DNA from 3 places in the Streptomyces sp. NPDC045678 genome. Region 1 is predicted to be linked to each of the others. Evidence: riboswitches for the same ligand, from Rfam matches in the RefSeq annotation. Region 1 holds a riboswitch; each other region holds the start of a gene.

Region 1 (10,453 bases):
AAGGGCGGCATCGAGAGCGCCGCCCGCACGCTGGGCGAACAGATGGACCGGGCCCTGAAGGAGGAACGCGACTCATGAGTGTCTTTCCCGCGACGGCCGCCGCGGAGGCGGCCGGGCGCGGCCGGACATCGACGTCCGGCGCGCGCCCCGGATCCCGCAACCAGCGGTCCGCCTACTGGTTCATCGCACCCCTCGGCCTCGGCTTCGCCGTCTTCTACTTCTGGCCGCTCCTGCAGACCCTGTACTTCAGCTTCACCGAATTCGGGGCGTTCGGCGGCCACACCTTCACAGGCACCGACAACTACCTACGCGTCGTCAAGGACGTCACCGTCTGGCAGGCCCTCGGAAACACGCTCATCTACTGCGTCATCGGGCTGACGGCGCTGCCGATCGCCATCGTCGTCGCATCGCTCCTGAACCGGCGCGGGCTGCGCGGCGTATCGGTCTACCGCGCCCTGTACTTCATCCCGTTCGTGACGCTGCCCGTCGCCGTGGGTCTCGTCTGGAACTGGCTCTACAACGGCGACTTCGGGCTCGTCAACGAAATCCTGAGCTGGTTCGGCGTCGACCGGAACTACTGGGTCTCCGACCCGTCCACCGCCGTCTACGCGATCGGCACGGTGATGGTCTGGTCCACCACCGGCTACTACCTCGTCATCTTCATGGCGGGCGTCAAAGGAATACCGCAGGACTACTACGAAGCCGCGGAACTCGACGGAGCGGGACCGATACGCCGGTTCTTCACCATCACGCTCCCGCTGCTCAGCCCGACCATCTTCTTCGCCTCCGTCATCTGCATGATCAATTCACTGCAGACCTTCGACCTGATCTACATCATGATGGCCGAGAAGAACCCCGCGATCGGCGATACGCAGTCCGTCGTCGGCCTCTTCTACAAATGGGCGTTCATCGAGAACGCGCAGGGCGCCGCCGCCGCGCTCGCCTTCCTGCTGATGCTGGTCATCGCCGCCCTGACGTATCTCCAGTTCCGGATCCAGAAGAGGTGGGTGCACTATGCCTGACACGTCCGGCACACCTGCCGCCCCCACCACCCGAAAGCGCTTCAACTCCGGATCCGTCGCCACCCACGCCGTGCTCTCCCTCGGCGCCCTCGTGATGGTCTTCCCGTTCCTGTGGCAGCTGCTCACCGCCCTCAAGACCCTCGCGGAAACCTCGCAGGTGCCGCCCACGTTCCTGCCCAAGGACTGGAATTGGGCGAGTTTCGAAGAGGTCTTCACCGCGCTGCCGTTCCGCGAGATGCTCACCAACAGCCTGATCAACACCGTCGGGCGCACCCTCGGCCAGCTCGTGTTCTGCTCGCTCGCCGCCTACGCGTTCGCGCGCATGCAATTCCGCGGCCGCAACGTCCTGTTCGCGCTCTTCCTGTCCGTCCTGATGGTGCCGAGCTCCCTGCTCGTCCTGCCGCAGTACGACATCATCCAGTCCCTCGGACTGCTCAACTCCGCGCCCGCGCTCTTCCTGCCCGGCATGTTCAGCGCCTTCGGCACGTTCATGCTCCGCCAGTTCTTCCTCACGCTCCCCAGGGAACTGGAGGAGGCCGCGCGCATCGACGGCGCCGGGTCCTTCCGCATCTTCTGGTCGATCATGCTGCCGCTGATCCGGCCCGCGCTGGCCGCGCTCGCCGTCATCACCGCCATGTGGTCCTGGAACGACCTGCTGTGGCCGCTGATCGTCAACACCGACCCGGAGAAGATGCCGATCAGCGCGGGGCTGACCTCGCTCGAGGGGCAGTACGAGACCAACTACCCGGTGATGATGGCCGGTTCGCTGATCGCCAGCCTGCCGATGCTCGTCGTCTACCTCCTCCTCCAACGGCACTTCGTCCAGAGCGTCGCCCTCTCCGGCTCCAAGAGCTGACCCCGACGGAAAGGCAGCATCCCCCCATGCGAGGCCCCATGCGATCGCTCCACATCGGCCTGCTCGGCGCCGGCGGCATCGCCCGCGCACATCTGCCCGGCTGGCTGGCCCTTGGCGCCCGGGTGAGCGTGTACACCATCGACGGCTCCGCGGAGAAGCTCGCGTCCGAGTACGCCGAGCGCGGGCACGACGTCCGGGCCGTCGACCACCTCGACACCCTCCTCACCGAAGCGAGCGCCGTCGACGTCTGCACCCCCACCCCCACTCACAAGGAGCTCGCCCTCGCCGCCGTCGCCGCGGGCCGCCACGTCGTCTGCGAGAAGCCCCTCGCCCTCACCGCCCGCGACGCCGAGGAGATCGGGGCCGCCGCCGACGCGGCGGGCGTACGGCTGCACCCCGCCCACGTGGTGCGCTACTTCCCCGCGTACGCGGCCCTGCACAAGGCCGTGACCCGCGGCGATCTCGGCGAACTCGCCGTGCTGCGCTTCACGCGCGGCGGCGCGAGGCCCCAGTGGGCACCTTGGTTCGGCGACCCCGGCAAGTCCGGCGGCGTCATCATGGACCTGATGGTGCACGACATCGACATCGCCCGGTGGCTCGCGGGCGACGTGGTCCGTGTGCACGCGCGGACCCGCGGCGTCGAGCACGCCACCGGCACGCCGCCCGAGGTCGTCACCGCGTCGGCCGTGCTCACCCACGCCTCGGGCGCCGTCAGCCACATCAACGGCCTGTGGGGCCTGCCCGACCAGCAGTTCCGCACGACGTTCCGCGTCGCGGGAGCCGACGGCCTCCTGCACCACGACTCCACCGCCGTACCCGGTTTCCGCATCACCGCCCAAGGCGTGCGCGCCGCCAACGAAGGCATCCCCACCAGCCCCATGACCGAGAGCCCCTTCCTCACCGAACTCCGCGAGTTCGCCGCGTCCTGGCAGGACGGCGGGCCCGAACCGAGGGTGAGCACCCGCGACGGCATCGAGGCCGTACGGATCGCCGAGGCCGCCGTGGAATCCAGCCGCACCGGCCGCGTCATCGAAATATCCGAGCCCACCGAGAACACCAAGCCCACCGAGCCCACCAAGCCCACCGAGACCACCAAGAACACCGCGGTCAACGCGGCCACCGGCGCCGAGGAGGCCACGCGATGAAGGTCGCCGTCCTGTCGTTCGCCCACGTCCACGCGGCGTCCTACCTGCGTCTGCTCTCCCGCATGCCGGGCGTCGACGTCCTCGGCAGCGACCCCGACACGGACCTCGCGGCGCCCGGTGAGGTGCGGGGCCGCGCGGTCGCCGACGCGGCGCACGTCGCGTACGCGGACACGTACGACGAAGCCTTCGCCTGGGGCCCCGACGCCGTGATCGTCTGCTCCGAGAACGCACGGCACCGGCCCCTGGTCGAACGTGCCGCGGCACACGGCGTGCCCGTCCTGTGCGAGAAACCCCTCGCCGCCACGGTCGAGGACGGGGAGGCGATGGTCGCCGCCTGCCGGGCCGCGGGAGTGCGGCTCGCGGTCGCCTACCCGGTGCGGTTCAGCCCGGCCTACGCGGCCGTGAAAGCGGCCGTCGCGGCGGGCGACGCGGGCCGGGTCCTCGCCGTGTCCGGCGCGAACAACGGCGCCATGCCGACCCGCGCCCGCCGCTGGTTCGCCGAGCCCGCGCTCTCCGGCGGCGGCGCCCTCATGGACCACACCGTGCACATCGCCGACCTGCTGGACGACCTCTTCGCAGAGGCCAGGCCCGTCGAGGTGTACGCACAGACCAACAACCTCCTGTACGCCGACGAGGTCGCCGCCGAGACCGGCGGCCTGGTCAGCGTCACCTACTCCAACGGCGCCGTGGCCACCATCGACTGCAGCTGGTCGCACCCCCGCTCCCACCACTCGTGGGGCGGCCTGGAACTCACCGTCGTCGGCGAACGGGCCACCCTGGAGATGGACGCCTTCGACCAGAAGGTGCACGGCTTCAGCGAGCGCAGGGGCAGCGGCACCGAGGTGCCCTTCGGCGCCGACCTGGACGAGCTGATGCTGAGGGCGTTCCTGTACGGGGCTGAGGAGGGCGCCATGACGGTCGCGGACGGCGAGGGCGGCCTGCGCACTCTGCGCGTGGTGGAGGCCGGCTACGCGTCGGCCCGCAGCGGCGTCCCTGTCATGCTCGACGGGGACTGAGGGAGCCCCGGACCTCGCAGGATAGACCTGCGGTGGAGACGCACTGAGACCGGAGTCGGATCCGGAACGGATCGGGCGGGTATTAGCGTGGACGGGACAGATCGACCGAACAGGATCCGAGGTGCCCGGCCCATGCCAAGCCGCAGCGAGAGCCGTACCCAGCTCATCGAGTCACTCATGGAGCGGTTCCCGCACGTGCCGCGGGAAGCCGTGATCAAGGAGGATCTGCTGCGCGGCGGCATCGCCTTCGACGAGTCGGCGCTCAGCGACAACGAGAACGGCGAGGTCAAGCCGAAGTCGTACTTCATCTTCTCCTTCGACCACGGCACGCTGCCCGAGCTGGGCGCCGCCGCCCTGCGCCGCCCGCCGGAGGAGATCGTCCTCACCGGCGGCCCGTACGGGCTGCGCCGCACCGTCGTCTCGGTGCGCGTCAACCCGTCCTCGCCCTACCGGGTCGCCGCCGACGACCACGGCGTGCTCGGCCTGTACCTGGACGGGGCGCGGATCTCCGACGTCGGCCTGCCCCCGATGCCGGACTACTACCGGCACACGCTGGAGAACGGCAAGTCGGTGATGGAGGTGGCGCCCACCATTCAATGGGGCTACCTCATCTACCTGACGGTCTTCCGGGTCTGCCAGTACTTCGGCGCCAAGGAGGAGTGCCAGTACTGCGACATCAACCACAACTGGCGCCAGCAGAAGGCGGCGGGCCGCCCCTACACCGGCGTGAAGCCGATGGACGAGGTCCTCGAAGCCCTCGCCATCATCGACAAGTACGACACGAACAAGTCCTCCACCGCGTACACGCTCACCGGCGGCGCCATCACCACGCGGCTCCAGGGCAAGGACGAGGCCGACTTCTACGGGCAGTACGCGAAGGCCATCGAGGAGCGCTTCCCGGGCCGTTGGATCGGCAAGGTCGTCGCCCAGGCGCTGCCCAAGGAGGACGTGCAGCGCTTCCACGACTACGGAGTGCGGATCTACCATCCGAACTACGAGGTCTGGGACCCGTACCTGTTCGAGCGGTACTGCCCCGGCAAGGAGCGGTACGTCGGCCGTGACGAGTGGCACCGCCGCATCCTGGACTCCGCGGAGGTGTTCGGACCGCGCAACGTGATCCCGAACTTCGTCGCGGGCGTCGAGATGGCCGAGCCGTTCGGCTTCAAGACGGTCGACGAGGCCATCGACTCCACCGTCGAGGGCCTGCAGTACTTCATGTCGCGCGGCATCACGCCCCGCTTCACGACCTGGTGCCCGGAGCCCACGACGCCGCTCGGCAAGGCGAACCCGCAGGGCGCGCCGCTGGAGTACCACGTGCGGCTCCTGGAGGCGTACCGCGCGACGATGGAGGCCAACGGCCTCTCCTCGCCGCCCGGCTACGGCCCCGCGGGCCCCGGCAACGCGGTCTTCTCGGTCAGCTCCTTCATGGACAGCCTGCCCGCGGAAGCGGCCGCACCGGAGGACGCGATTACTCCCGCGACGTCCCGCTAGGCGAAGTGTTACGGTCGGGGCGGGTCACGAGTTCCAGTGTCAAGCCCCGGCTCGCTGGACGGCACCCCGCTCCGTCGCGGGTGCCCCGGGTGACGACCCGCCCCGTGCGACGCGCACGGGGAACGGCGGATCACCGGGTCGGCGAAACCCGGGGTCCACGACCTCGGAGGCACCCCATGACGCATTCCCCCGCGCACGACACCCGTGACACCTCGGTCGACGTGCTCCTGTCCTCGTACGACGTCGCGGACGACGGCCGCATCGCTCTCCACGTGCTCGGCCCGACCAGGGGCGTCCCCGCGGCCCTGTGGACGCGCGACCCGCAGCACCTGCGCCGCCTGCTGCGCGAGCACAAGGGCCTCGCCCAGTGGCAGCCCCACCGGAACGTGCTGAAGCTGCGGTGCGACAGGGCCGGCGCGACGCTGGTCGGCGTGGCCGGCGGGACCGGCCACGAGGCCCCTCGCGGCTGACCAAGATCACCGGTTCGTAGGATGACGGCGTGATCCGGGTGCGGGCGATCCCCGCGCCCGGGCGGCGCGACAGTCAGCCACCCAGAGCCGGAGGTCCCCGTGCAGCACCCCGTCACCGTCGTCACCGGCGGAAGCCGCGGTATCGGCGCCGCTGTCAGCGCCCGTCTCGCCGAGGACGGCCACGACGTCGTCATCGGCTACCGCTCCAACGCGGCCGCCGCCGAGAAGGCCGCCGACGCGGTCCGCGCCGCAGGCCGCCGCAGCGTCACCGTCGAGGTCGACACCGCCGACGAGACCGACGTCGACCGCCTCTTCGACGCCGCCGCAGGGCTCGGCCCTGTCACAGGACTGGTCAACAACGCCGGGGTCAGCGGCCCCGTCGGGCTCCTCGCCGACGCCGACGCCGAGGACATGCGCCGGGCGCTCGAAGTGAACGTACTCGGCTATCTGCTCTGCGCCCGGCGCGCGGTACGGGACATGAAGGCCAACGGCGGCGGCGCCATCGTGAACGTCTCGTCGGCCGCCGCCACCCTGGGTGCCCCCGGCGAGTACGTCCACTACGCCGCCGCCAAGGGCGCCGTCGACACCATGACGGTCGGCCTGTCCAAGGAGGTCGCCGGGGACGGCATCCGGGTCAACGCCGTCGCCCCCGGCGTCATCTGGACCGAGTTCCACGCCGACCCCGAGCGTCCCGCCAAGCTCGCCGCGGGCATCCCCCTCGGGCGCTCCGGTCAGCCCTCCGAGATCGCGGCGGCCGTCGCCTGGCTGCTCTCGGACGAAGCCTCGTACGCCACCGGCACCGTGCTGCGGGTCGCGGGCGGACGCTGACGCGTCCCGGTCGGCCGCTCGTACGATGAGCGCATGATCAGTGGAGCGGTCGACCTCGTGCAAGGCGTCCTCATCCGGCCCCTCGCCCTCGACGACGCGGCGGCCCTGGCCCGCGCCTACCGGCGCAACCGCGACCACCTCGGCCCCTGGGAACCGGACCGTCCCGCCGCCTTCTACACCCCGGAGGGGCAGGCCGAGCGGGTCCGTGTGCAGCTCGCGGACGGCCGTGCGGGCCGGTCCGCGCACTGGGTGCTGGTCAGCGGCGCCGAGATCGTCGGCCACGCGGCCGTCTCGAACATCGTGCTCGGCCCGGCCCGCAGCGGAAACCTCGGCTACTGGATCGACGCCGAACACGTGGGCCGCGGTCTCGCCTCCGCCGCCGCGCGGCACGCCTGCGCGGCGGCCGACACCCAACTAGGCCTGCACCGCGTCGAGGCGGGCACCCTGATGCACAACACCGCGTCGCAGCGCGTGCTCAGGAAGTGCGGCTTCGAGGAGTACGGGGTCGCGCCCTCCTTCCTCTACATCAACGGCGCCTGGCGCGACCACCGGCTCTTCCAGAAGATCCTCAACGACCGCCCGCTGTGAGCGAAGGCCGTTCTGTGCTCGCCGGTGCGAGACTGGTCCGGTGACACAGAGCGAGCGGAAGACCGAGCGGCGCCTGGAAGAGACCATCCTGGAGCTGCTGGACCGCCGGGCCCCGGACGCCACGATCTGTCCCTCGGACGCCGCGCGGGCGGCCCACGACGGGGACGACGACGGGTGGCGCGCACTGATGGAGCCCGCCCGGCGCGCGGCCCGGAGCCTGGTCGAGGCCGGCAAGGTGGAGATCACGCAGAGCGGCGAGCGGGTCGACCCGGCGGAAGCCCGCGGCCCCATCCGCATCCGCCGGATCCGGTAGGACTCCGTTCACCCGCTGTGCCGCGCACAACCATCGGCTGTTTCCGCGTGTCTCCGAGGTGAGTCACGTCCGCGTGCACGCCTTTCGACCACGTGCGCGCCCAAGGAGGAACCGTGGGCATCCGCCGACCCGCCCTGTCGACCGCCACCTCGACCGCCGTGGCCGCGGCCCTGATCGGTTCGCTCGGCGTGCCGGTCCTGGCGGGCACCGCGTCCGCGAGGACCGCGTCCGAGAAGGGCGCCGCCGCCACCGTACGAGAGGACTTCGACGGCGACGGCTACCAGGACGTCGCCGTGGCCGCGCCCGGCGCCACCGTCGGCGGGCACGCCTGGGCCGGCTACATCACCCTCAGGTACGGCTCCGCGCACGGCCCCGACCCCGCCCGCACCACGGTCATCGACCAGAACAGCCCCGGCGTGCCCGGCGCCCCCGGCGACAACCAGGGCTTCGGCTACGCGTTGGTCTCCCGCGACCTGGACGGCGACGGCCTGACCGACCTGGCGGTGGTGAGCCGCGAGTACCGGCCCGAGAACAACGTCGGCGGATCGGTGACCGTCCTGTGGGGCCGGAAAACCGGAATCTCCGGCCAGGACGCCGTGCGCCTTCCCGCCCCGGCGAACGCCCAGGTCGGCGAGGACATCACCGCGGGTGACTTCGACGGTGACGGGCACGCGGACCTGTTCATGGGCAACGGCGAGGACCGTGACTACCACGACGTGCTCTACGGCCCCTTCCGGCGTGACGGAGCCCCTGCACGCGGGCAGTCGGTGAAGGTGTACAGCACGGACAACTTCATCAACGCGACCGCCGCGGGCGACTTCAACGGCGACGGCATCGAGGACCTGGCGACGTTCTACGTCTACGAGAACCACGCCGAGGGCGGCAAGCTGTGGCTCGGCACCAGGACGGGCCTGTCCACCGCCCCGCAGCCCCTCGGCTCGTCGGCCGGAACCGCGGTCGCCGACTTCGACCAGGACGGCGACGCCGACCTCGCCACCCGGATCTTCCCGAACGGCGACACCGAGGGCACCGAGGAGGACCCCGGCACCGTCAAGATCTACTACGGCTCGTCGTCCGGTCCCGGCCGGACCCGTACGCAGACGATCACCCAGGACACCGCGGGCGTGCCCGGGGCGAGCGAGAAGGGTGACCAGTTCGGCGGCCGCCTGGGCGCCGGCGACGCGAACGGCGACGGATACCCCGACCTGGCCGTCGGCGTCCCCGGTGAGGCGATCGGCTCGAAGGCGAAGGCCGGCGCCGTGGTGCTGCTCAAGGGTGGCGGGGACGGGCTCACCGGCAAGGGCGCGCAGGCGTTCCACCAGGACACGACGGGCGTCCCGGGCACCGCGGAGTCCGGCGACGTCTTCGGCGGGTCGGTCCGGCTCCTCGACGTGATCGGTGACGGCAGGGCGGACCTGGTCGCGGGTGCGCCGGGCGAGGACCTGGGTGCCGTCAAGAACGGCGGCGCGGTGTGGCTGCTGCGCGGCGCCGCCGCCGGCCTGACGGCCTCGCAGTCGTCCGCGCAGAACCCGACGGACATCGGTGCACCGGCGGCGAAGGCGCTGTTCGGCTTGAACCTGAGCGGGGACAACGGCCCCGGAACGGTGATCCCCTGAGGGGACTCCGGTTCCGGCCGCCGTGGCGTCGGTCAGGAGCGTGCGCGCCCCGGGCGGCGCGCGGCGCGGTCCGGGTCCGGGTCCACCCGCTGGATCCGGGCGCGCCGCACGACCTCCGGCCCTGTCTCGGCGGCCTGGCGGACCAGCGCACGCCCGTCCCAGTCGGTGGGCCAGCCGTGCCACAGGCGCAGTCTGCCGTCCACGAAGACCGCGCTGATCTGGTCGCGGTCGGCCATCCGTACCAGCTCCCACGACAGGTCGTACGACGGTGTGAGCTCGGGCACTTGGAGGTCGACGAGCAGGAAGTCGGCCGCCTTGCCGACCGCGATCTCGCCCGTCACCCTGCCGAGCCCGACGGCGTCGGCGCTCAGTGAGGTGGCGTGGGTGAGCCACACGCGGCCCGCGCCGCACGAGGAGTCGCCGGACATCAGGCCGTAGGACAGCCGCTGGGCGCTCTCCGCGGCGTCCACCAGGCGGAACCCGTTGCCGCGCGTGCCGTCGGTGCCGGTGCCGAAGCGGATGCCCATGGTGTGCCACATGAGCGCGTGCGCGACGGCGTTGCCCTTCCAGGCGCTGGCCACCGGGTTGTAGCTGACCGCGGCGCCCGTGTCGGCGAGCATGCGCATCTCGTCGGGGGTGAGCAGGGTGGCGTGGGATCCGAGGGTGTGCGCGTTGAGGGCTCCGATGTGGTGCAGGTACGACAACGGGCGTCGGCCCACGCTCTTGAGGGAGCGTTCGACGGAGGCCAGGTGCTCGTTGACGTGGACCTGGAAAACTACGTCGGCGTCCGCGCACAGGTCGGCGGTCTTCTTCAGCACCTCCGCGGTGGCGTCCTCGGGGACGGGTATCGCCAGTGAGGGATGGATCAGCCGGGAGTCCTGGAAGCGCTCCACATGTTCCTTGCCGCCCTTGCCGTTGGAGACGACCTTCGACAGCACGCAGCGCAGCCCGGCCTCCTCGGCGGCCTTGGCGATGACGCCCACGTCGACGGGCGCGCGGGTGCCGGCGTCGGCGGCGGTGGTGAACCCGCCGCGCAGCGCCTCCAGCGCGGCGAGCTTCGCGGAGAGGTACGCGGTCTCCTCGTCCAGCGCGTGTTCCAGGGGTTCCC
Region 2 (10,453 bases), on a different contig from region 1:
CGGAAGCGACTGGTCGTGATGCCCGCGCTGCTCTTTCCGCCCGTGATCGGGGTCGCGCTCGCCGAGGCGGGGGCGGCGAGACGGCTGGTCTCAGGGCTGCCCCTGGACCTCCCCGCCTGACTGGCTGTGCCTCGTCGCGGTCAGCACGGCCGCGCACCTAGTCCTGCAGTCCCGCTCGGCCCGCTCGTCGGTCCTGGTACCGCTGGTCGTGGCGGCGGCCGTCGGTGCGGGCGCCCTGCACACCCTCGGGGCCAGGCTCCTGGACCTCGACGGAGGGGAACCGCCGCGCGGGGGCCGGGAGTTGACGCTCCTGAACCGCATCGACCCGACCGGCATCGACCCGCGCCTCGCGGACACCGGGATCCGCGTCGCCTGCAACCCCTTCGACGTCCTGTGCGCGGCGTCGCCCGTGCCTTCGGCCCGCAAAAGGGCGCGACACCCACCCAGGTCGGGCACCTCGCCGCCGCCCCGGAGCACTGGGCGCACCTCCTCATCCGGTACCTGCGGGCGCGCGCCGACCTCGTCGTCCCCGCGGAGGGCGCCCTCGACCACCGGGCGCCGCGCGGACGATCGTGCTCGGCTCACGCCTGCCCGCTCAGGCGGCGCCGGTGTCCGGCACGCAACGCCCGTCCTCGGTGCGGTAGCTCCACCGCGCGCCGTCCGCGACCAGTTCCCCGACGGCGCGCACGAAGCGCTCGACGTGCTCGTCGGGAGTGCCCGCGCCGAAGCTCACGCGGATCGCGTTCAGCGACTTCTCGCCGGGCGCGGCCTCGGGGGCGCCGCACTCGCCGGGCTCGTCGGGCTCGCTGTCGAGCAGGGTGCGCACCAGCGGGTGGGCGCAGAACAGGCCGTCGCGTACGCCGATGCCGTACTCGGCGGAGAGCGCGGCGGCGAAGTGCGAGCTGTTCCAGCCGTCCACGACGAAGGAGATGACGCCCACGCGCGGCGCGTCGTCGCCGAAGAGGGAGAGGACCCGCACCTGCGGCACCTCGGCGAGCCCCTCGCGGACCTTCCGGATGAGGTGCTGCTCGCGGGCGACGAGCTCGTCGAAGCCCGCGTCGGTGAGCGCCTTGCAGGCGGAGGCGATGGAGTAGACGCCGATGACGTTCGGGGAGCCTGCCTCGTGGCGGGCGGCGGTGTCGTGCCACTCCACGTCCACGCCGCCGCCCGCTTCCCTGGGGCGTCGCGTCACCTTCCGCGAGGCGCCGCCGCCCGCGAGGTAGGGCTCGGCGTCGCGCAGCCAGTCGGAGCGGCCGGCGAGGACACCGGAGCCGAAGGGCGCGTACAGCTTGTGGCCGGAGAACGCGACCCAGTCGACGTCCAACTCATCGACGGAGACGGGGTGGTGGGGCGCAAGCTGTGCGGCGTCGAGCACGATGCGGGCACCGTGCGCGTGAGCGGCCGCCGCCAGCTCGCGCACCGGCCAGAGCTCACCGGTCACGTTGGAGGCACCGGTGACGCAGACGAGAGCCTGCCCGTAGGGGTCGCGGTCGGCGAGTGCGCGCTCCAGGGTGTGGACGGCCTCGTCGGGGGTGCGCGGCGCGTCGAGGTAGGTGACGCGGGCGTCCCGCCACGGCAGCAGCGAGGCGTGGTGCTCGGTCTCGAAGACGAAGACCTGGCAGTCGGCGGGCAGGGCGGCGGCGAGGAGGTTCAGGGAGTCGGTGGTGGAGCGCGTGAAGACCACCTGGTCGCCCTCGCGGCAGCCGAGGAACTCGGCGACGGTCTTACGGGAGTTCTCGAAGAGGTCGGTCGACAGCTGCGAGAGGTACCCGGCGCCGCGGTGCACGCTGCCGTAGTACGGGGCGTACGCGGCCACGTCGTCCCACACGCGCTGCAGCGCCGGCGCGCTCGCCGCGTAGTCGAGCGCCGCGTAGGTCACCTCACCGCCGGTGACCAGCGGAACGGTGACGTCCCGGCCGAGGACGGCGAGCGGGGCACAGACGGACGAGTCGGCGGCAACAGCGGAAACGGACATGGCGAACTCCCGTAAGAGGCAAGTGAGTTCACTGCGACGACGGCCGGGCCCGAGGCCTGCGGCGGTGCAGTGATGAAGAGAAGAAGGGTGCGCGGAGAGGGGCCGAAGGCCCTAGCACATTCGCTTGCTCACGAGACTGCTCCCTTGAGGACCAGGACCCCAGGGCTGTGACATTCACCGATGTCCAGGGGTCCGCGCTTGCCATACGCCTCGCTGCGTACGGCCTGGTCTTCACCCGGGGCACCCCGCCACGGACGGAGGGTTGCCGGACAGCGGGCCGGGGCCGTAGTCGCTGTCACTCATGACCTGTGCAGCATCCTGCCACACGATCTTCGGCGCGCAAGGCGCAGTCCAGATTCCGGACTGCGCCGTGCGTCACATCGCCGCGCCGAAGGAGGGAACTTCTCAGCGGATTCCTCAGTGGATTCCTCAGCGGTTGCTGGCGGACACCCAGCGCTCCAGGGCCCGCTTCGCGGCCCCCGAGTCGATCGCCTGCGCCGCCTTCGCCATGCCGGCGCCGATCTGCTCCACGAGGGGCTGATCGGTGGGCGTGAGGGCGACCAGGGCCGCCGCCGAGTTCAGCAGCACCGCGTCCCGCACGGGCCCGGTCTCCCCGTCGAGCAGCCGCAGCGCGACCTCCGCGTTGTACGAGGCGTCGGCGCCCCGCAGCGCCTCGACGGGCACCAGGCCGATCCCGACGTCCCGCGGGTCGAACGCCTCCTCGCGCACGGCGCCGTCCCGCACCGTCCAGACCCGCGAGGTGGCGGTCGTCGTCAGCTCGTCGAGCCCGTCGTCGCCGCGGAAGACGAGGGACGAGTGGCCCCGCTCGGCGAAGACCCCGGCCACGATGGGCGCCATCCGCGGGTCGGCGACACCGACCGCCTGGGCGCGCACCTTCGCCGGGTTGGTGAGGGGGCCGAGCAGGTTGAAGACGGTGCGGATGCCGAGCTGGCTGCGGGCGCCGCCCGCGTGGCGCAGCGCGGGGTGGAACTTCACGGCGAAGCAGAAGGTGATGCCCGCCTCCTCGGCGACCTCGACCACCCGCTGAGGGGTGAGGTCCAGGTTGACGCCGAGCTTCTCCAGTACGTCGGAGGCGCCGGACGCGCTGGAGGCGGCGCGGTTGCCGTGCTTGACGACCTTCGCGCCGGTGCCCGCGACGACGATCGCGGACATGGTCGAGATGTTGACGGTCTTGGCGCCGTCGCCGCCGGTACCGACGATGTCGACGGTCGGGCCCGGCACGTCGATGACGTTGGCGTGCGCGTACATGGCGCGTACCAGGCCGGAGATCTCCTCGACGGTCTCGCCCTTGGCCCGTAGGGCGACCACGAACCCCGCGATCTGGGCGTCGGTGGCCTCGCCGCGCATGATGCGGTCCATGGCCCAGGCCGTGTCGTCGGCGCTCTGGTCGCGCCCGTCGAGCAGGCCGTTCAGTACGTCGGGCCAGGAACGGTCCGCCGCGGTGTCGCCTCCTGCGGGGGTCACAGCGCTCATAGCCGCTCCTGGTTTTTTCGTCTGCGTATGGAGGAAACACCCCGCCACGTCGGGGTGGGACGGTGGGACCACCCTATCCAGCCTCCGGGACGGCAAAGAGCCCCGTCCATGCAATGGACGGGGCTCCTGCCGTGGCGACCTTTTGGTCAGAGCTTCAGAGCTTCAGATGATCAGTGGTGGCCGTGGCCGCTCGTGATCTCCTTGTACTCGTCGGGGGTGGGCTTGGGGATCTGGCCCTCTTCCCCGTAGTAGCCCTTGGAGAGCTTCGCCCGGAGCTTCTGCGGACCGGACAGCTTGCGCTCGACACCGTTCTCGTCGACCGCGGGGCCGAGCTCGACCGGCTTGTACTGCTCGTGCGCGGTGAGCGTGTGCAGCTGCTCCTTGCTGAGCGGCTCGTGGACCTCGATGAACTCACCGTGCGGCAGCCGCTTGATGAGACCCGACTCGCGGCCGTGCAGCACCTTGTCCTTGTCGCGCCGCTGCAGACCCAGGCAGATCCGCTTGGTCACGATGAAGGCGATGACCGGTCCGGCGAAGAAGGCGATCCGGACGAACCAGGTGATCGCGTTCAGCGACAGGTGGAAGTGCGTGGCCCACAGGTCGTTGCCACCACCGACCAGCATGACCATGTACGCGGTGATCCAGGCGACACCGAAGGCCGTACGGGTCGGGGCGTTGCGCGGGCGGTCCAGGATGTGGTGCTCGCGCTTGTCGCCGGTGACCCAGGACTCGATGAACGGGTAGACCGCGATGGCCACGAGGACCAGCGGGAAGACCACGACCAGCGGGATGAACACGCCCAGGGCGAGCGTGTGGCCCCAGAGGTTGATCTCCCAGCCGGGCATCACACGGATCAGACCCTCGGCGAAGCCCATGTACCAGTCGGGCTGGGCGCCGGTGGACACCTGGTCCGGGCGGTACGGGCCGATGGCCCAGATCGGGTTGATCGAGGCGATCGCCGCGATGACCGCGATGACACCGAAGACCAGGAAGAAGAAGCCTCCGGCCTTGGCCATGTAGACGGGCAGCAGCGGCATGCCGACGACGTTCTTGTTGCTCTTGCCGGGGCCCGCGAACTGCGTGTGCTTGTGGAAGAAGACCAGGATCAGGTGCGCCACCACGAGGCCGAGCATGATGCCCGGCAACAGCAGGATGTGGACCGAGTAGAACCGCGCCACGAAGTCGCCGCCGGGGAACTCCCCGCCGAACAGGAACATCGAGATGTACGTGCCGACGATCGGCATCGACAGGATGGCGCCCTGCATGAAGCGGACACCGGTTCCCGAGAGCAGGTCGTCCGGGAGCGAGTAACCGGTGAATCCGGTGAACATGCCGAGGACGAACAGCAGGAAGCCGAAGAGCCAGTTGACCTCACGGGGCTTGCGGAACGCACCCGTGAAGAAGACGCGCATCATGTGCACGAACATGCCGGCGAGGAAGATCAGCGCCGCCCAGTGGTGGATCTGCCGGATCAGCAGACCACCGCGCACATCGAAGGAGATGTGCATGGTCGAGTTGAACGCCTCCGACATCAACTGTCCCTGCATCGGGACGTAGCTGCCGTGGTACTCCACCTCGTTCATCGACGGGTGGAAGAACAGCGTCAGGTACACACCCGTGAGGATGATGATGATGAAGCTGTACAGGCAGATCTCACCGAGCATGAAGGACCAGTGGTCCGGGAAGATCTTGCGCATGTTGGCCTTGGCGAGGGAGTAGATCCCCAGCCGGCCGTCGGCCCAGTCCGCTACCCGCTCACCGGCGGGCGCCTTCTGGCGGTTGTCGTTCGATGATGTCGTGGTGGTGCTCATCCGCGCTCCCAGAAGGCAGGACCGACGGGCTCTTCGAAGTCGCCGAGCGCCTCGAGGTAGCCCTTTTCGTTCACGCCGATGCGCAGCTGCGGCAGGGCGTGGCCGGCCGGGCCGAAGATCACTCGGGCACCGTCGGAGAGATCGAAGGTGGACTGGTGGCACGGGCAGAGGACGTGGTGCGTCTGCTGCTCGTACAGGGAGATCGGGCAGCCCACGTGGGTGCAGATCTTGGAGTACGCCACGATGCCTTCGTGCGACCACTCCAGCTCGCGCTTGTCCTTGATGTTCTCCGGCTGAATCCGGACGATCATCAGGGCGGCCTTGGCGATCTGGGTCTGGAAGTCGTGGTCGTGCTCGGACATGCCCTCGGGCATGGCGAAGGTCAGCGAACCGACCGCCACGTCCGCGGGCCGCAGCGGCTCGTGGGTGTTCATGTTCACGAGCATCTTGCCCTTGGCCCACTTGGTGTGCCGGAGCTTGTCCTCGGGCAGCGGACCGAGGTCGCGCAGCAGGACGACGCCGGAGAGCGGGACCAGGGCCAGCGCGCCGAACATCGTGTTCCGGATCAGCTTGCGCCGACCGAAGCCCGACTCCGCGGCACCCTGCTTGAAGTCCTCCATGACCTTGGCGCGGACCTCGGGCTCAGCCGCGATCGGGTGCCGCTCGTCGGTCATCTCCACGTCGGACATCAGGGTGCGGGCCCAGTGGACCGCGCCCGCGCCGATGCAGAACAGCGCCACGCCGAGGGTGGTGCCCAGGGCGAAGTTGAGGCCGCTGACGTGACCGATCGGCCAGATGAAGACGCTCTTGTCGGCGGGAATCGCCACGTACGAGGCGATGAAGCCGACCGTCGCGATCATCGACAGCGTGAACAGGAACGCCACGGCGCGCTCGGACCGCCTGGCGGCCCGCTCGTCGATGTCCTGGACGCGGTGCTCGTGGGGCGGCAGCCCCGGGTCGGCGAACGGGTTCTCTTCCGTCACGGCCACCGAGCCGTGCTCGGTCTCCTGCTTGCTGGGCAGGTTCTCTTCTGGAATCTCTTGGCTACTCATGACTTCTTGGCCTTTGCGGTCCGAGCGGCGACCCACACGGCGACCGCGATCAGCGAGCCGAGACCGAAGATCCAGCCGAAGAGGCCTTCACTGACCGGACCCAGACCACCCAGCTTGAGACCGCCAGGGCTCTCGGTCTTCTCACCGTTGACCGCGTCGAGGTACGCGATGATGTCCTTCTTGTTCTTCTCCGGCATCGTGGTGTCGGGGAAGGACGGCATGTTCTGCGGGCCGGTCTGCATGGCCTCGTAGATGTGCTTCGGGGAGACACCTTCGAGCGACGGCGCGAACTTGCCGTGCGTCAGCGCGCCACCTTCACCGGTGAAGTTGTGGCACTGGGCGCAGTTGGTGCGGAACAGCTCGCCACCCTTGGCGATGTCCGCCCCGTCCGGGCTGTACTGCTTCTCGGTCGGAACCGAGGGACCGGCACCCAGCGACGAGATGTACGCCGCCAGCTGGTCGATCTGGGCCTGGTTGTAGATGACCTTCTTCTTGGGCGCCTGGGCTCCCGGCTGCTGGAGCGGCATGCGGCCGGTGCCGACCTGGAAGTCGACAGCGGCGGCGCCCACGCCCACCAGGCTCGGACCGTCGGAGGAGCCCTGACCGCCGGTTCCGTGGCAGCTGGAGCAGCCCACGGCGTAGAGCTTCTTGCCCTCGTCGATGGCGAGGGACTGGGCGGTGTCATCGGCCTGCGCCTTGTCCGCCGGCGCGAACGCGGCGTACAGCCCCCCGGTGGCCGCCAGCGCGAGGAGTAGGACGACGACCGCCGCCAGCGGATGGCGTCGTCGTGCGGAGAGCTTTTTCACGGATTACCCCGGTGTCAGGATCTTCTGCGTCGATGCTTCTGGAATGTTTCGGATTACGTCGCGTGAGCGACCTCCGCTTACTTGATCATGTAGATCGTGGCGAAGAGGCCGATCCAGACCACATCGACGAAGTGCCAGTAGTAGGACACGACGATGGCTGCGGTCGCCTGTTCGTGGGTGAACCTCCTGGCCGCATAGGTGCGCCCCAGGACCAGCAGGAAGGCGATGAGGCCGCCTGTCACATGCAGTCCGTGGAAGCCGGTGGTCAGGTAGAAGACCGAGCCGTACGGGTCGGACGAGAGCGAGAGGCCCTCGTGCTTGACCAGCTCGGTGTATTCGTACACCTGACCGCCGATGAAGATCGCACCCATGATGAAGGTGACGATGAACCACATCCGGAGCTTCTTCACATCCCCGCGTTCAGCTGCGAACACGCCCAGCTGACACGTGAGGGAGGAGAGCACCAGGATCGTGGTGTTCGTCGCCGAGAACGGGAAGTTAAGGGCCGAGGCCATTTCCTTCCAGTGATCAGGACCTGTCACCGATCGCAGGGTGAAGTACATCGCGAAGAGGGCCGCGAAGAACATCAGCTCGGAACTCAACCAGATGATGGTTCCGACGCTGGTGAGGTTCGGTCGATTGACCGGCGGGTGCGCGTGCCCGGTATCTACTGTCGTTGCTGTCGCCACGACCGACATTATGTCGGTCGCTTATCCCGCCCTCACCCCGGGGGGTGCCGTTCGGAGTGTCTACGGGGTGTGTCCTGCCCGGATGGCCCATCGGAGGCCTGTCCGAAGCGGTGTTGACGGGGTGTCGGGAGGAGTAGCATCCGCGCATCGGTTCCCGATCCCATGACGGCACAGCTCGACGCAACAGCTCGACGTATCGGAGGAACAATGCAGCCGACCGCCACGGTGCTGGTCTACAGCGACAACTCGAGCACCCGCGAGCAAGTCCGGTTGGCCACGGGCCGCAGGCCGGCCACGGATGTTCCCGAGGTCCGGTTCATCGAGTGCGCGACGCCGCACGCGGTCATCAAGGAGCTGGACCGGGGCGGCATCGACGTCTGCGTCCTCGACGGCGAGTCGGCGCCCGGCGGCATGGGCGTCTGCCGCCAGATCAAGGACGAGGTCTTCCAGTCGCCGCCCGTGCTGCTCCTCATGGGGCGCCCGCAGGACGCGTGGCTGGCGACCTGGAGCCGGGCGGAGGCCGCGGTGACCCTGCCGGTCGATCCGGTGGAGTTCGCGAGCGCTCTGGCCGGGCTGTTGCGCGGCAGGACGGCCGTCGAGGCCTGAGCGAGGCTCGAGCGATTCACCAGCGGTCCACCGATTTCCGCGAGAGGGGCCCACGCCGTGGCGTGGGCCCCTCTCGCGCGCCTCTGACAGGCTCTCTGCCGGGCCGTCAGACCCGCGGCCGCAGCCTGGCCGCGTCGGCCGCCGCGGGGCCCTCCTTGGTCCCGGCGAGCAGCGCGCTGCCCTTGCGCCACTTCTTCCAGCTCAGGTTCCAGTCGCCGAGCCCGTTGCCGAACGCCGGCATGTCCTCGCCGTAGCTGTTGATGACCGTCACGAGGTCGCCCTGGCGGACGGTCTCGTAGAACCAGGCGGCGTCGCCCGTGCTCATGCCGGTGCAGCCGTGGCTGGTGTTCGCGGAGCCCTGCGAGCCCACCGACCAGGGCGCGGCGTGCACATACTCACCCGAGTCGGTCACCCGCGTCGCGTAATAGACCATCTTGTCGTAGAAGTCCGATGCGCCGATGCTGGCACTGGTCATGCGTACGGAGTACTCCTTGCCCAGCACCACCTTGACGCCGTTGCGCGTCGAGTAGCCGGGCCTGCCCGTGGTCACGGGCAAAGAGTTGATCTCCTCGCCGTTGCGGTAGACCGTCATGTAGTGCGATCCGGCGTCCGTCACGGCCTCGATGCGGTCGCCGATGGTCAGCCTGAGCGGCTTGGCCTCGCCACCCCACAGCTTGTCCTTGACCTTGAGGCCCTCCAGGTTGCTGGAGACGCTGACGGTCGCGCCGGCGGGCCAGTACTCCTTCGGGCGGTAGTGCAGCGTCTCGCTGTCCACCCAGTACCAGGAGCCCTCGGTGGCGGGCACCGAGCGGACCTTCAGCGCGCGCTCGACGACCGATCTGGCCTCCTTGCCCTTCACCGGCTTGCTGAGCTTGGCCGTGACGGGCTGGCCGACGCCGTACTTGCCCGCGTCGGGGCCGAAGGTGACCTTCAGCCGCTTCTTCTTCGCGGGCAGGCCGGTCTCGAAGGTGAGGACCTTGCGGCCCGGCGCCCCCTCGTCGTCCTCCGCGCTCACCCGCACGGTGTAGTGGGCGCCTGCCGCCAGCGGCGTGGTGCTGTGCCACCGGGAGCCGTCGGCCGAGAGTTCGCCCGCCACGTACCGCCCCATCGCGTCGGTGGCCAGCACGTCGGTGATACGCCCGTCCTCGCCCTGGGCCGTGACTTCCAGGGGCTTGTCCGGATCCGCCTTCTTGCTGCCCACGGGGCCGTTGAAGGCGATCTGGTCCGCCGCGTCGTACGGCTTCGCCGAGAGCGGGTGGTGGGAGCCCCCGCAGGCCGTGGTCCCCGCACCGAGTGCGGCCACCAGCATTGTGCAGCTCAGTACCGTGCGAATTCGCGGAGAGTCGCTCATAAACACACGGTATGAAGGTTCATCACGCTCGTCGCGGCGAGTGACCCGTCCGTGGGGTGTCGCTTACGCCGAAGGGCCCCGGCGCTCCTTTCGGAGTGCCGGGGCCCTTCGGGTGCGGGGAGCTACAGACTCACTGGGTCTGGTTCTCGCCGCGGTAGTACTCGAACACCCAGCCCCACAGGCCGATCAGGATGATCGGGGCCGAGAAGTACAGCAGCCACCAGCCGAAGACGACGCCCATGAAGGCGAGCGCGCCACCGACGGCCAGGGAGAGCGGCTGCCAGCTGTGCGGGCTGAAGAAGCCCACCTCGCCGGCCTCGTCCGCGACGTCGGCCTCCTTGTTGTCCTGTGCGGAGGCGTCGACACGCCGGGCCGTGAAGGCCAGGTAGTAGCCGATCATGATGCACAGGCCGAAGGCCAGGAAGAGCGCCGTGGTACCGGCAGGCTCCTTCGACCACACGCCATAGACGATCGCCATGGCGAGGACGAAGACGCTCAGCCAGATGAACATCTTGCCCTGGATCTTCACTTCGCGGCCTCCTTGTCGCCGCCGAACAGCGCGGTGTCCTTCTGTCCGTCGTTCTCGAGGTGGCCGATCGCCGCGATCTCAGGGTGGTGCAGGTCGAACGCGGGCGATTCCGAGCGGATGCGCGGCAGCGTGAGGAAGTT
Region 3 (10,453 bases), on a different contig from region 1:
CCGCCACCGAGTCCGCGGCGTCCATGACGGGCGTCTTCGGATCGGCGGTGAGCGCGAGCGTGGGGACGGTGCCCTTGAGGCGGGTCAGGAGGTCGAGGACCTCCGTCGTCGTGCCGGAGCGGGTGATCGCCACGACACGGTCGTAGGTGCGGCCCGCCGGGAACTCCGAGGAGGCGAACGCGTCGGTCTCGCCGAGGCCCGCCGCCTCGCGCAGCGTCGCGTAGGCGATGGCCATGAACCAGGACGTTCCGCAGCCGGTGACGGCGACCCGCTCACCGGGCCTCGGCAGGTCGTCGAAGGCGGCGGCCGCTTCCACCGCCCGGCGCCAGCAGGCGGGCTGGGTGGCTATTTCTTCTGCGGTACGCGACATGCGCCAAGGCTCCTCGTCAGTGCGTGCTGTGCATGAACGATGTGCTGTGCAAGAACGTTTCGAGCGACGCCATGTGCATAGCAGCCGCCGGGCGCGGCCTGCAATGCTCGGGGCCGGTGAGACGCCGTTGCACAAGTGAGACTCGGGTGGTGTAGACCTTGTGTCCGGACTCGGGAGAAAATCGCAGTTCGGCAAGGTGCGGAACGTAGAAGCAAAGCAATGAGGGTGGGACAGCTGTGCAGCGGCGCGTGACAGGACTGACCGCGGCGGTGGCCGCACTGGGCATGGCGGGCGTGCTCGCCGGCTGCGGCGGTCCGGGCGACTCCGGCGACGTCACCCTCAAGCTGGTGGCGGCCGATTACGGCGACTCCGCGGCGAACAGCTCCAAGAAGTACTGGGACAAGGTCGTCAAGGGCTTCGAGGCCGAGAACCCCGGCATCAAGGTCGACGTCACCGTCCACTCCTGGAACGACGTGGACCGCGAGGTCAAGGAGATGGTCAAGAAGGGCGACGCCCCCGACCTGGCGCAGATCGGCGCGTACGCCGACTATGCCGCGCAGGGCAAGCTCTACGAGGCCGACGAGCTCCTCTCCATCGCCACGCAGGCCGACTTCCTGGCGCCCCTCTCGCGCGCCGGCGAGGTCAACCGCATCCAGTACGGCATGCCGTTCGCCTCCTCCACCCGCCTGCTCTTCTACAACACCAAGCTCTTCAAGGACGCGAACCTCACGCCGCCGCAGAGCTGGAGCGAGCTGCAGGCCGACGCGAAGGCGCTGAAGGCGCGCGGCGTGAAGATCCCGTACGCGCTGCCGCTCGGCCCCGAGGAGGCGCCCGCCGAGACGCTGATGTGGATGCTCAGCGGCGGCGGCGGTTACACCGACAACGTCGGCTCGTACGCCATCGACTCCCCGCAGAACGCCAAGACGTTCGCCTGGCTGCGGGACGAGCTCGTCGGCAAGGGCCTGACCGGTCCGACGGCGCCCGCGGAGATGAACCGCGCGGAGGCGTTCGCGGCGTTCTCGCGCGGCGAGGTCGGCATGCTCAACGGCCATCCGACGCTGATGAAGATGGCCGCCAAGAAGGGCGTGAAGTTCGGCATGGTGCCGGCGCCCGGCATCAACGGCAAGGCGCAGGCCACGATGGGTGTCGCCGACTGGATGATGGCGTTCAAGCAGAACGGTCACCGCAAGGAGGCCGGCAAGTTCCTGGACTACGCCTACAGCAAGAAGAACGTCCTCGACTTCTCGAACGAGTACGACATCCTGCCGGTGACGACCTCCGCGTCCGAGGCGATGGCCAAGGACCGCGGTCACACGGAGCTCGGCAAGTTCCTCGACGAGCTTCCGACCTCCGAGCTGTATCCGGTGGGCAAGACGTCGTGGGCGCAGGTCTCCGCCGACATCAAGAAGGACATCGGCAGGACCGTCGGCGAGGGCGGCAACCCGAAGTCGGTGCTGGGCCGGATCCAGAGCCGGGCGATGACCGAGGAGAACGCCGAGTAGCGTGCTGGCATGAGCGTTCACGACCCGGATGAGCAGGACGGCGGCACGGACGTTCCGGACGCCCTCTCCGCGCGGGACCGTGCCGTGCTCGCCCTCGAACGGCGGCCGTGGCCCGGTCCCGGAGCCAAGGAACGTGCCATCCGCGAGGAGCTCGGGATGGTCCCGGTGCGCTACTACCAAATCCTGAACGCCCTTCTCGACGACACCCGTGCGCTCGCCCACGATCCGATTACGGTCAATCGGCTGCGCCGGGTGCGGGACTCCCGGCGCGACGAGCGCTGACGCGGCTAAGGTCGGGCCCATGGGTGACCCTACGTACTCGCAGTCGGACCTGCCCGATCCGTCCGGACAGCCCGGTCCGTCCGGTCCGTCCGGACCGCCCGAGCCCGTGACGCCCGCCGGGCGCGACGGCCTCGCCGCGCTGCTCGCCCGGCCCGACCGGGCGGTCGTCGCGCTGGACTTCGACGGCACGCTCGCCCCGATCGTCGCCGACCCGGAGCAGGCGCGCGCCCACCCCGACGCGGCGCGCGTGCTCGCCGCGCTCGCCCCGCGCCTGCTGTCGGCGGCCGTGGTCACGGGCCGCCCGGCGGGCGTCGCCGTGCGCTACGGCGGGTTCGCGGGCGTGCCGGGCCTGGAGCACCTCGTCGTCCTCGGTCACTACGGCGCCGAGCGCTGGGACGCCGTCACCGGCACGGTGCGCGCCGCCGAGCCGCACCCCGGGGTCGCGGCCGTGCGCGCCGAACTCCCCGGGTTCCTGGACGCGATCGGTGCCTGGCGCGGCACGTGGATAGAGGAGAAGGGGCGGGCCGTCGCGGTGCACACGCGCCGCGCGGAGGACCCGCAGGCCGCCTTCGAGGCGCTGCGGGAGCCGCTCGGTGAGCTGGCGAACCGGCACGGCCTCATCGTCGAGCCGGGCCGGCTCGTCCTGGAGCTGCGCCCGCCCGGCATGGACAAGGGCGTGGCCCTCGCCGAGTACCTGCGGGAGGTCGGCGCCGAGTCCGTCCTGTACGCGGGCGACGACCTCGGCGACCTGCCGGCCTTCGGCGCCGTGGAGAAGCTCCGGTCGGACGGTGTGGCGGGGGTGCTCGTGTGCAGCGGCAGCTCGGAGGTCGCGGAGCTCGCCGACCGGGCGGACCTGGTGGTGGACGGGCCCGCGGGTGTGGTGCGGCTGCTGTCGTGGATCGGTTCCCGGCTGCACTGACGGTGCGCGACTGCGGGCCGTCGTGGGCTGGTCGCGCAGTCCCCGCGCCCCTGGGTCGTCCGACCCGGAGGAGCCGGACGGTGTGGACCACCCAGGGGCGCGGGGAACTGCGCGACCAGCCCCCACCGGGTCGCAGACAGAAGAACGGCGGCCTCGACCGCCGGGCCCGGGATCAGCCGGTGAGTGCCCGCAGCTGGTCGAGGAACCACTGTGCGGGCGGCAGCGCGGTCGCCGCCGCCGCGAGGCGCTTGGTGCGTTCGGCGCGCTCGTCCCACGGCATGAGCAGGGCGGCGTGCAGCGCGTCGGCCGTCGCCGTCACGTCGTACGGGTTCACGGTGAGGGCGTCCTCGCCGAGTTCCTCGTGGGCGCCCGCCTCCCGCGAGAGGACCAGCGCGCAGCCGTCGTCGGAGACGACGGGGACCTCCTTGGCGACGAGGTTCATGCCGTCGCGGATGGGGTTGACCAGGGCCACGTCCGCCATGCGGTAGGCGGCGAGGGAGCGGGCGAAGTCGTCCTTGACGTGCAGGACCACCGGGGTCCAGCCGTCCGTCCCGTACGTGGAGTTGATCTCCGCGGCGAGCCGGGAGACCTCCTCCGTGTAGTCGCGGTAGACCGCCAGGTCCTGCCGGGACGGGTAGGCGAAGGCGACGTGTACGACGCGCTCGCGCCACTCGGGGCGGCTGTCGAGGAGTTCCCGGTAGGCCAGCAGGCCGCGCACGATGTTCTTGGACAGCTCGGTGCGGTCCACCCGCACGATCAGCTTGCGGGCCTCGCCGTCCTGCTCGCCCGCCTGCTCCCGCAGCGTCCGCATCCGCTCCTCGACGTCGTCCCGCCGCGACCGCTCCCGCAGGAAGTCCGCGTCGGCGCCGAGCCCGTGCACCCCGATGCGGGTGCCCGACGTGCCGCCCACGACCCGCACGCAGCAGTCGGTGAACGCGTCGGCCCACCGGCCGGTGAGGAAGCCGAGCCGGTCCGCGCCGAGCATGCCGCGCAGCAGCTGCTCGGCGACGTCGTCCGGCAGCATCCGGAAGTAGTCGGCGGGCGCCCACGGGGTGTGCGAGAAGTGGCCGATGCGCACGTCCTCGCGGAGCTCGCGGAGCATGCCGGGGACCAGCGCGAGGTGGTAGTCCTGCACCATGACGGCCGCCCCGGGCGCCGCCTCGCGGGCCAGCGCCTCGGCGAACGCCCGGTTGTACGTCTCGTACGCCGCCCACTGTGCGCGGAACTCCGGGCCGAAGGCCGGTTCCAGGGGCGTCTGGTACAGCATGTGGTGGACGAACCACAGCACCGAGTTGGCGATGCCGTTGTACGCGTCCGCGTGGATGCGCGCGTCGATGTCCAGCATGCGCACGCCGGGTTCCCCGACGCCGCGCCGCACCGCCTCGCGGTCGCCCTCGCCGAGCGCCGCGCACACCCACAGGGCGTCCGCCTCGTCGCCGATCGCGCTGAGTCCTGAGACCAGTCCGCCGCCGCCGCGCTTCGCGGTGAGCTCACCGTCCTCTCCGACGGTGTACGAGACGGGGCCGCGGTTGGACGCGACGAGGACCTGCGCTGCTGACGGTGCGGACTCGGAGACCATGTGGCAAAACGTAGCCCGTCCCGTAAACCCTCAAACGTACGGAGACCGGACTCCCTGAGAAGGGAATCCGGCCGCCGTGTGCCGCTGGGCCGGGTGGGTCAGTCGCGGCGCCTGCGGGCCGCGACGATCACCAGTACGCCGAGCCCGCAGAGCGCCGCCGCGGCCCCGCCGAGGAGCAGGGTCCGGGAGCTGCCCGTCTCGGCGAGCACGTCGCCGGCGCGCCGGGCCCTGGCGCGGTCGCTGTCCGGCACCTCGGAGGTCTTGGCGTCAACGCTCAGGTCGTTGCGGTACTTGGGGCCGACCGCGCCGTCGTCCTCGCTGAGGAAGCGGGTGTCGGTCCGGCGCTCGACGACCTTCGCGGCCACGACCTTCGCGGCGACGACCTCCGCGGCGACGGGCGCCGCGGTCGCGGTGAGGAACCCGGCGGCGACCGTGGCGGCGGCGAGCGTCAGCACGCCCGCCCGCCGCACGACTCTCAGGGCATCTTCTGCCCACATGCATCTGACCCACATAAAGGGAAATGTAGGCAAAGCGCATGATATTCGGCTGTTACGCCACGCGACGGTGCGCATACTCGGAGATATCGGCCATCGGCGGCCGCTCCTCCGTGTCCACCGGGTGGGTCCTCGGCTCGAACCCGTGCTCCCCGCGGACGAACTGCGTGAGCTCGGGACGTACGAGATGACCGCGCGCCAGCCGCACCTGCGCCGTCCGGTAGATCGCCGCCGCCATCCGCCCGAGCGCCTGCCCGTCCTGGTGCCGGTGCCTGCGCACCCCCACGTCGACCTGCGCCAGCGCGTCCAGACCCACGGTGTGCAGCGCGTCGACGAGCAGGCCGAGCTCCACGCCGTACCCGACGGGGAACGGCAGCCGTTCCAGGAGCGACCTGCGCGCCGCGTACTCGCCGCCCAGCGGCTGCACGAACCCGGCGAGCCGCGGCCAGTGCATGTTCAGGAGCGGCCGCGCCATCAGCTCCGTCACCCGGCCGCCCTGCCCGTCCGCCCCCGCGAGCGGACGGTCGTACATCGCCTTCACGAACGCCACGTCCGGGTCGGTGAGCAGCGGGCCGACTATCCCGGCGACGAAGTCCGCCGAGAACTCCTTCAGGTCCGCGTCGACGAACGCCACGATGTCGCCGCTCGTCGCGAGCAGCGAGCGCCACAGCACCTCGCCCTTGCCCGCGACGGCCGGCAGGCGCGGCAGGATCACGTCGCGGTGGACGACCTTGGCGCCCGCGGCGGCGGCGACCTCCGCCGTACGGTCCTTCGAGCCGGAGTCGACCACCAGGAGCTCGTCGACCAGCGGAACCTTCTCCATCAGCTCGCGGCGGATCTCGGCGACGATCTCACCGACCGTCCCCTCCTCGTCGAGCGCGGGCAGTACGACGCTCACCGACGCGCCGCCCGTCCTTTTGGCGGCGGCCAGCAGGTCCCGCGGGCGGTCGGCGACGGACCAGGAACGCCTGCTCAGCCAGTGCTCGACCTCTTCCAGCACGGTCGTGGTCCTCCCATATGTGATCCATCTCGCGGTTCGGACGACTATCTCAAGGGTCCGGGGCTTCGGTTACAGTCTTGAACAACGCCGGTGGCCATCGCATGTCGGGGTCACCACCGCGTTCTCGGACAAGATCTGAGATTCACAACTGAAACCCATAATCGAATACCGCTCATCCAGAGGGGCAGAGGGATACGGCCCGTTGAAGCCCCGGCAACCACCCAGTCGGTCTCGCGCAGACAAGCGCAGCGAGGCTCCCGGCTGGCGAAGGTGCCAATTCCGTCTCGCGGCGAGATGCGTCGCGAGGAAGATGAGGAGAAAGGGCCTCGCCTCCATGGCTGTGCAGACTGTCGCCACCGAAAGCACCACCTCTTCCGTAGACCTCGGGCCCGCCTCCGGCCTCTCCTGCCGTGAGTGCGGCACCAAGTTCCCGCTCGGCCCGATCTTCGCCTGCGCCGAGTGTTTCGGGCCCCTCGAAGTCGCGTACGACCTGCCGCTCGGCGACCCGGAGGCCCTGCGCAAGCAGATCGAGGCCGGCCCCGCCAACATCTGGCGCTACGCCCCGCTCCTGCCCGTCCCCGCCGACGTGGCCGACAAGCCGAACCTGAACCCCGGCTGGACCAAGCTCGTCAAGGCCGACAACCTCGCCAGGGAACTCGGCGTGCAACAGGGCAAGTTGTTCGTCAAGGACGACTCCGGCAACCCCACGCACTCCTTCAAGGACCGCGTCGTCGCGCAGGCGCTCGAAGCGGCGCGCGCCTTCGGCTTCACCACGCTGTCCTGCTCCTCCACGGGCAACCTCGCCGGCGCGGTGGGCGCCGCCGCGGCCCGCGCCGGCTTCCGGTCCTGCGTGTTCATCCCGCACGACCTGGAGCAGGGCAAGGTCGTCATGGCCGCGGTCTACGGCGGCGAGCTCGTCGGCATCGAGGGCAACTACGACGACGTGAACCGCTTCTGCTCCGAGCTCATCGGCGACCCGCTGGGCGAGGGCTGGGGCTTCGTCAACGTCAACCTGCGGCCGTACTACGGCGAGGGCTCCAAGACCCTGGCGTACGAGATCTGCGAGCAGCTCGGCTGGGAGCTCCCCGACCAGCTGGTCATCCCGATCGCCTCCGGCTCGCAGCTCACGAAGATCGACAAGGGGCTCAAGGAGCTCATCGCCCTCGGCCTCGTCGAGGACAAGCCCTACAAGATCTTCGGCGCGCAGGCGGAAGGGTGCTCGCCGGTGTCGGCGGCGTTCAAGGCGGGCCACGACGTGGTCCGTCCGCAGAAGCCGAACACGATCGCCAAGTCCCTCGCGATCGGCAACCCGGCCGACGGGCCGTACGTGCTGGACATCGCGCGGCGTACGGGCGGTGCGGTGGAGGACGTCGACGACGAGCAGGTCGTCGACGCGATCAAGCTTCTCGCCCGCACGGAAGGGATCTTCGCGGAGACCGCGGGCGGGGTGACGGTGGGCGTCACGAAGAAGCTCGTCGAGGCGGGCCTCATCGACCCGTCCCTCACCACGGTCGTGCTCAACACGGGGGACGGCCTCAAGACGCTCGACGCTGTCGCCGAGACGTCGCAGGCCACCGCCACGATCAAGCCGAGCCTTGAGGCGTTCCGCTCCGCGGGGCTCGCCGGTTAGTCGCCGTAGGGCCCTGTGTCCGCCGCCGGCTGCGGGCCCGTGGTCCGTCCTCGCGCAGTTCCCCGCGCCCCTTCCAGGGGCGCCTCTCTCCGCCCCCGTACTTCTGAGGTGAATCCGATGAGCGTCAACGTCCGTATCCCCACCATTCTCCGCACCTACACCGGCGGCAAGGCCGAGGTCGCCGCTGAGGGGGCGAACCTCGGGGAGGTCATCGCCGACCTGGAGAAGAACCACACCGGCATCGCCGCCCGCGTCCTGGACGACCAGGGCAAGCTGCGCCGCTTCGTCAACGTGTACGTGAACGACGACGACGTCCGTTTTGAGCAGGGTCTGGAGACGGCCACGCCGGACGGCGCGGGCGTCTCGATCATTCCCGCCGTCGCCGGCGGCTGATCTTTTCGCAAGCACCCTGCGTTATCTGAATTGCCCCCTCCGCGAGAGAAACGGAGGGGGCAATTCTGCATGGTTGAGCGCGGTACAGTTGGGAAGCACGCTCCGCCACTCTTGCCGAGCGCATATACGAAGTCGGCCTCTTGCCGACAAGAAGCAGCCAAAGAGCACCGCCCATTTGAACCTTTTGCGGCTTTTGCCTGGCCCGACTTGCCCTGAATTCGGACGGAATCTCCGTATATTACCGATCGGGCGTGCCCAGAATTCTCGTCCGATTGACCTGTTGCAGACGGCAGTTGGACAGATACATTCAGCGGCGGTCGACGCGTTCCGGCGCACACCCCTACCAGTGGGGGGTGAGGTCTGACCCGGGTCCGCGAAGTGCGGTCCTGTGCAAGGGCCAGTAATAGGGGAGTTAGGCATGGCTCAGGGCACCGTCAAGTGGTTCAACGCGGAGAAGGGGTACGGCTTCATCGCGGTCGACGGTGGTGCGGATGTTTTCGTCCACTACAGCGCGATCCAGATGGACGGTTACCGCACCCTTGAAGAAGGTCAGCGAGTCGAGTTCGAGATCTCGCAGGGCCAGAAGGGTCCGCAGGCGGACATGGTCAAGCTCGCCGTCTAGCTCGGCGCGATCGACCACCGAAGCAAGCATCGCGAGGGGCTCGTATCCCAACTGGGATACGAGCCCCTCGTGTGTGCCCGGCCCGACCGGGGTAGGTCCGGGACCGGCCCCCGGGATCCTCCCGGGATCTCCCTGGGTTCCTCCCCGGGATCCATGAGAGGCGCTTGCACTCGCAGGGGTCGAGTGCTAATCATTGGGCTTAGCACTCTCCCAGTGAGAGTGACAGAACTTGGGTCGGGTCGGTGAGGCCCGCAGGCCGGGTGGGGCAAGGAACCACAAGGGCTGCAGGCCGTCCGTCGCGGGCACCAGCACGATCCGTTTTTGCGTTTCCACCCCGTCCGGGAGGACCACTTCACATGGCCAAGATCATCGCGTTCGACGAGGAGGCACGGCGCGGCCTCGAGCGCGGCATGAACCAGCTCGCCGACGCCGTCAAGGTGACCCTGGGCCCCAAGGGTCGCAACGTCGTCCTCGAGAAGAAGTGGGGCGCCCCCACGATCACCAACGATGGTGTGTCCATCGCCAAGGAGATCGAGCTCGAGGACCCGTACGAGAAGATCGGCGCCGAGCTGGTCAAGGAGGTCGCGAAGAAGACGGACGACGTCGCCGGTGACGGCACGACGACCGCGACCGTCCTGGCCCAGGCCCTGGTGCGCGAGGGTCTGCGCAACGTGGCCGCCGGTGCCAACCCGATGGCCCTGAAGCGCGGCATCGAGAAGGCCGTCGAGGCCGTCTCCGGCGCCCTGCTCGAGCAGGCCAAGGACGTCGAGACCAAGGAGCAGATCGCTTCCACGGCCTCCATCTCCGCCGCCGACACCCAGATCGGCGAGCTCATCGCCGAGGCGATGGACAAGGTCGGCAAGGAAGGCGTCATCACCGTCGAGGAGTCCCAGACCTTCGGTCTGGAGCTGGAGCTCACCGAGGGTATGCGCTTCGACAAGGGCTACATCTCGGCGTACTTCGCCACCGACATGGAGCGTATGGAGGCGTCGCTCGACGACCCGTACATCCTGATCGTCAACTCGAAGATCTCGAACGTGAAGGACCTCCTTCCGCTCCTCGAGAAGGTCATGCAGTCCGGCAAGCCGCTGCTGATCATCGCCGAGGACGTCGAGGGCGAGGCCCTGTCGACCCTGGTCGTCAACAAGATCCGTGGCACCTTCAAGTCCGTCGCCGTCAAGGCCCCGGGCTTCGGTGACCGCCGCAAGGCCATGCTCGGCGACATCGCCATCCTCACCGGTGGCACCGTCATCTCCGAGGAGGTCGGCCTCAAGCTGGAGAACGCCGGTCTCGACCTGCTCGGCCGCGCCCGCAAGGTCGTCATCACCAAGGACGAGACGACGATCGTCGACGGTGCCGGTGACAGCGACCAGGTCCAGGGCCGCGTCAACCAGATCCGCGCCGAGATCGAGAACAGCGACTCGGACTACGACCGCGAGAAGCTCCAGGAGCGCCTGGCGAAGCTCGCGGGCGGCGTGGCCGTCATCAAGGCCGGTGCCGCGACCGAGGTCGAGCTCAAGGAGCGCAAGCACCGCATCGAGGACGCCGTCCGCAACGCGAAGGCCGCCGTCGAAGAGGGCATCGTCGCCGGTGGTGGCGTCGCTCTCCTCCAGGCCGCCTCGGTCTTCGAGAAGCTCGACCTGCAGGGTGACGAGGCGACCG

What was found. A riboswitch is a leader RNA that binds a small molecule or an ion and turns the genes downstream of it on or off. The one in region 1 is predicted to bind S-adenosylmethionine.
Region 2: another riboswitch for S-adenosylmethionine. It lies ahead of AC07DO_RS04850 (aminotransferase class V-fold PLP-dependent enzyme); the one in region 1 lies ahead of AC07DO_RS38640 (hypothetical protein).
Region 3: another riboswitch for S-adenosylmethionine. It lies ahead of thrC (threonine synthase); the one in region 1 lies ahead of AC07DO_RS38640 (hypothetical protein).

Annotation. Positions count from the first base shown of each region.
Region 1 is NZ_JBWKJS010000016.1:16,059-26,511, forward strand. It holds gene AC07DO_RS38610 (ABC transporter substrate-binding protein) at 1-78, shown strand, start outside; gene AC07DO_RS38615 (carbohydrate ABC transporter permease) at 75-1,022, shown strand; gene AC07DO_RS38620 (carbohydrate ABC transporter permease) at 1,015-1,878, shown strand; gene AC07DO_RS38625 (Gfo/Idh/MocA family protein) at 1,917-3,023, shown strand; gene AC07DO_RS38630 (Gfo/Idh/MocA family protein) at 3,020-4,039, shown strand; gene AC07DO_RS38635 (radical SAM protein) at 4,172-5,530, shown strand; SAM riboswitch class IV at 5,553-5,662, shown strand; gene AC07DO_RS38640 (hypothetical protein) at 5,707-6,000, shown strand; gene AC07DO_RS38645 (SDR family oxidoreductase) at 6,100-6,828, shown strand; gene AC07DO_RS38650 (GNAT family N-acetyltransferase) at 6,862-7,416, shown strand; gene AC07DO_RS38655 (DUF3253 domain-containing protein) at 7,457-7,729, shown strand; gene AC07DO_RS38660 (FG-GAP and VCBS repeat-containing protein) at 7,843-9,345, shown strand; gene AC07DO_RS38665 (amidohydrolase family protein) at 9,378-10,453, opposite strand, start outside.
Region 2 is NZ_JBWKJS010000001.1:1,096,004-1,106,456, reverse strand. It holds gene AC07DO_RS04865 (small hydrophilic protein) at 1-19, shown strand, start outside; partial or broken gene AC07DO_RS04860 (SLC13 family permease) at 7-232, shown strand; partial or broken gene AC07DO_RS04855 (glycerate kinase) at 224-570, shown strand; gene AC07DO_RS04850 (aminotransferase class V-fold PLP-dependent enzyme) at 596-1,975, opposite strand; SAM riboswitch class IV at 2,165-2,282, opposite strand; gene trpD (anthranilate phosphoribosyltransferase) at 2,405-3,469, opposite strand; gene qcrB (cytochrome bc1 complex cytochrome b subunit) at 3,640-5,280, opposite strand; gene qcrA (cytochrome bc1 complex Rieske iron-sulfur subunit) at 5,277-6,332, opposite strand; gene qcrC (cytochrome bc1 complex diheme cytochrome c subunit) at 6,329-7,138, opposite strand; gene ctaE (aa3-type cytochrome oxidase subunit III) at 7,216-7,836, opposite strand; gene AC07DO_RS04820 (hypothetical protein) at 8,035-8,433, shown strand; gene AC07DO_RS04815 (L,D-transpeptidase) at 8,540-9,784, opposite strand; gene AC07DO_RS04810 (cytochrome c oxidase subunit 4) at 9,915-10,313, opposite strand; gene ctaD (aa3-type cytochrome oxidase subunit I) at 10,310-10,453, opposite strand, start outside.
Region 3 is NZ_JBWKJS010000005.1:500,789-511,241, reverse strand. It holds gene AC07DO_RS20375 (SIS domain-containing protein) at 1-370, opposite strand, end outside; gene AC07DO_RS20370 (ABC transporter substrate-binding protein) at 607-1,872, shown strand; gene AC07DO_RS20365 (DUF3263 domain-containing protein) at 1,882-2,154, shown strand; gene otsB (trehalose-phosphatase) at 2,174-3,073, shown strand; gene AC07DO_RS20355 (alpha,alpha-trehalose-phosphate synthase (UDP-forming)) at 3,246-4,652, opposite strand; gene AC07DO_RS20350 (hypothetical protein) at 4,751-5,149, opposite strand; gene AC07DO_RS20345 (glucosyl-3-phosphoglycerate synthase) at 5,202-6,146, opposite strand; SAM riboswitch class I at 6,316-6,463, shown strand; gene thrC (threonine synthase) at 6,481-7,776, shown strand; gene AC07DO_RS20335 (MoaD/ThiS family protein) at 7,894-8,169, shown strand; gene AC07DO_RS20330 (cold-shock protein) at 8,588-8,791, shown strand; gene groL (chaperonin GroEL) at 9,148-10,453, shown strand, end outside.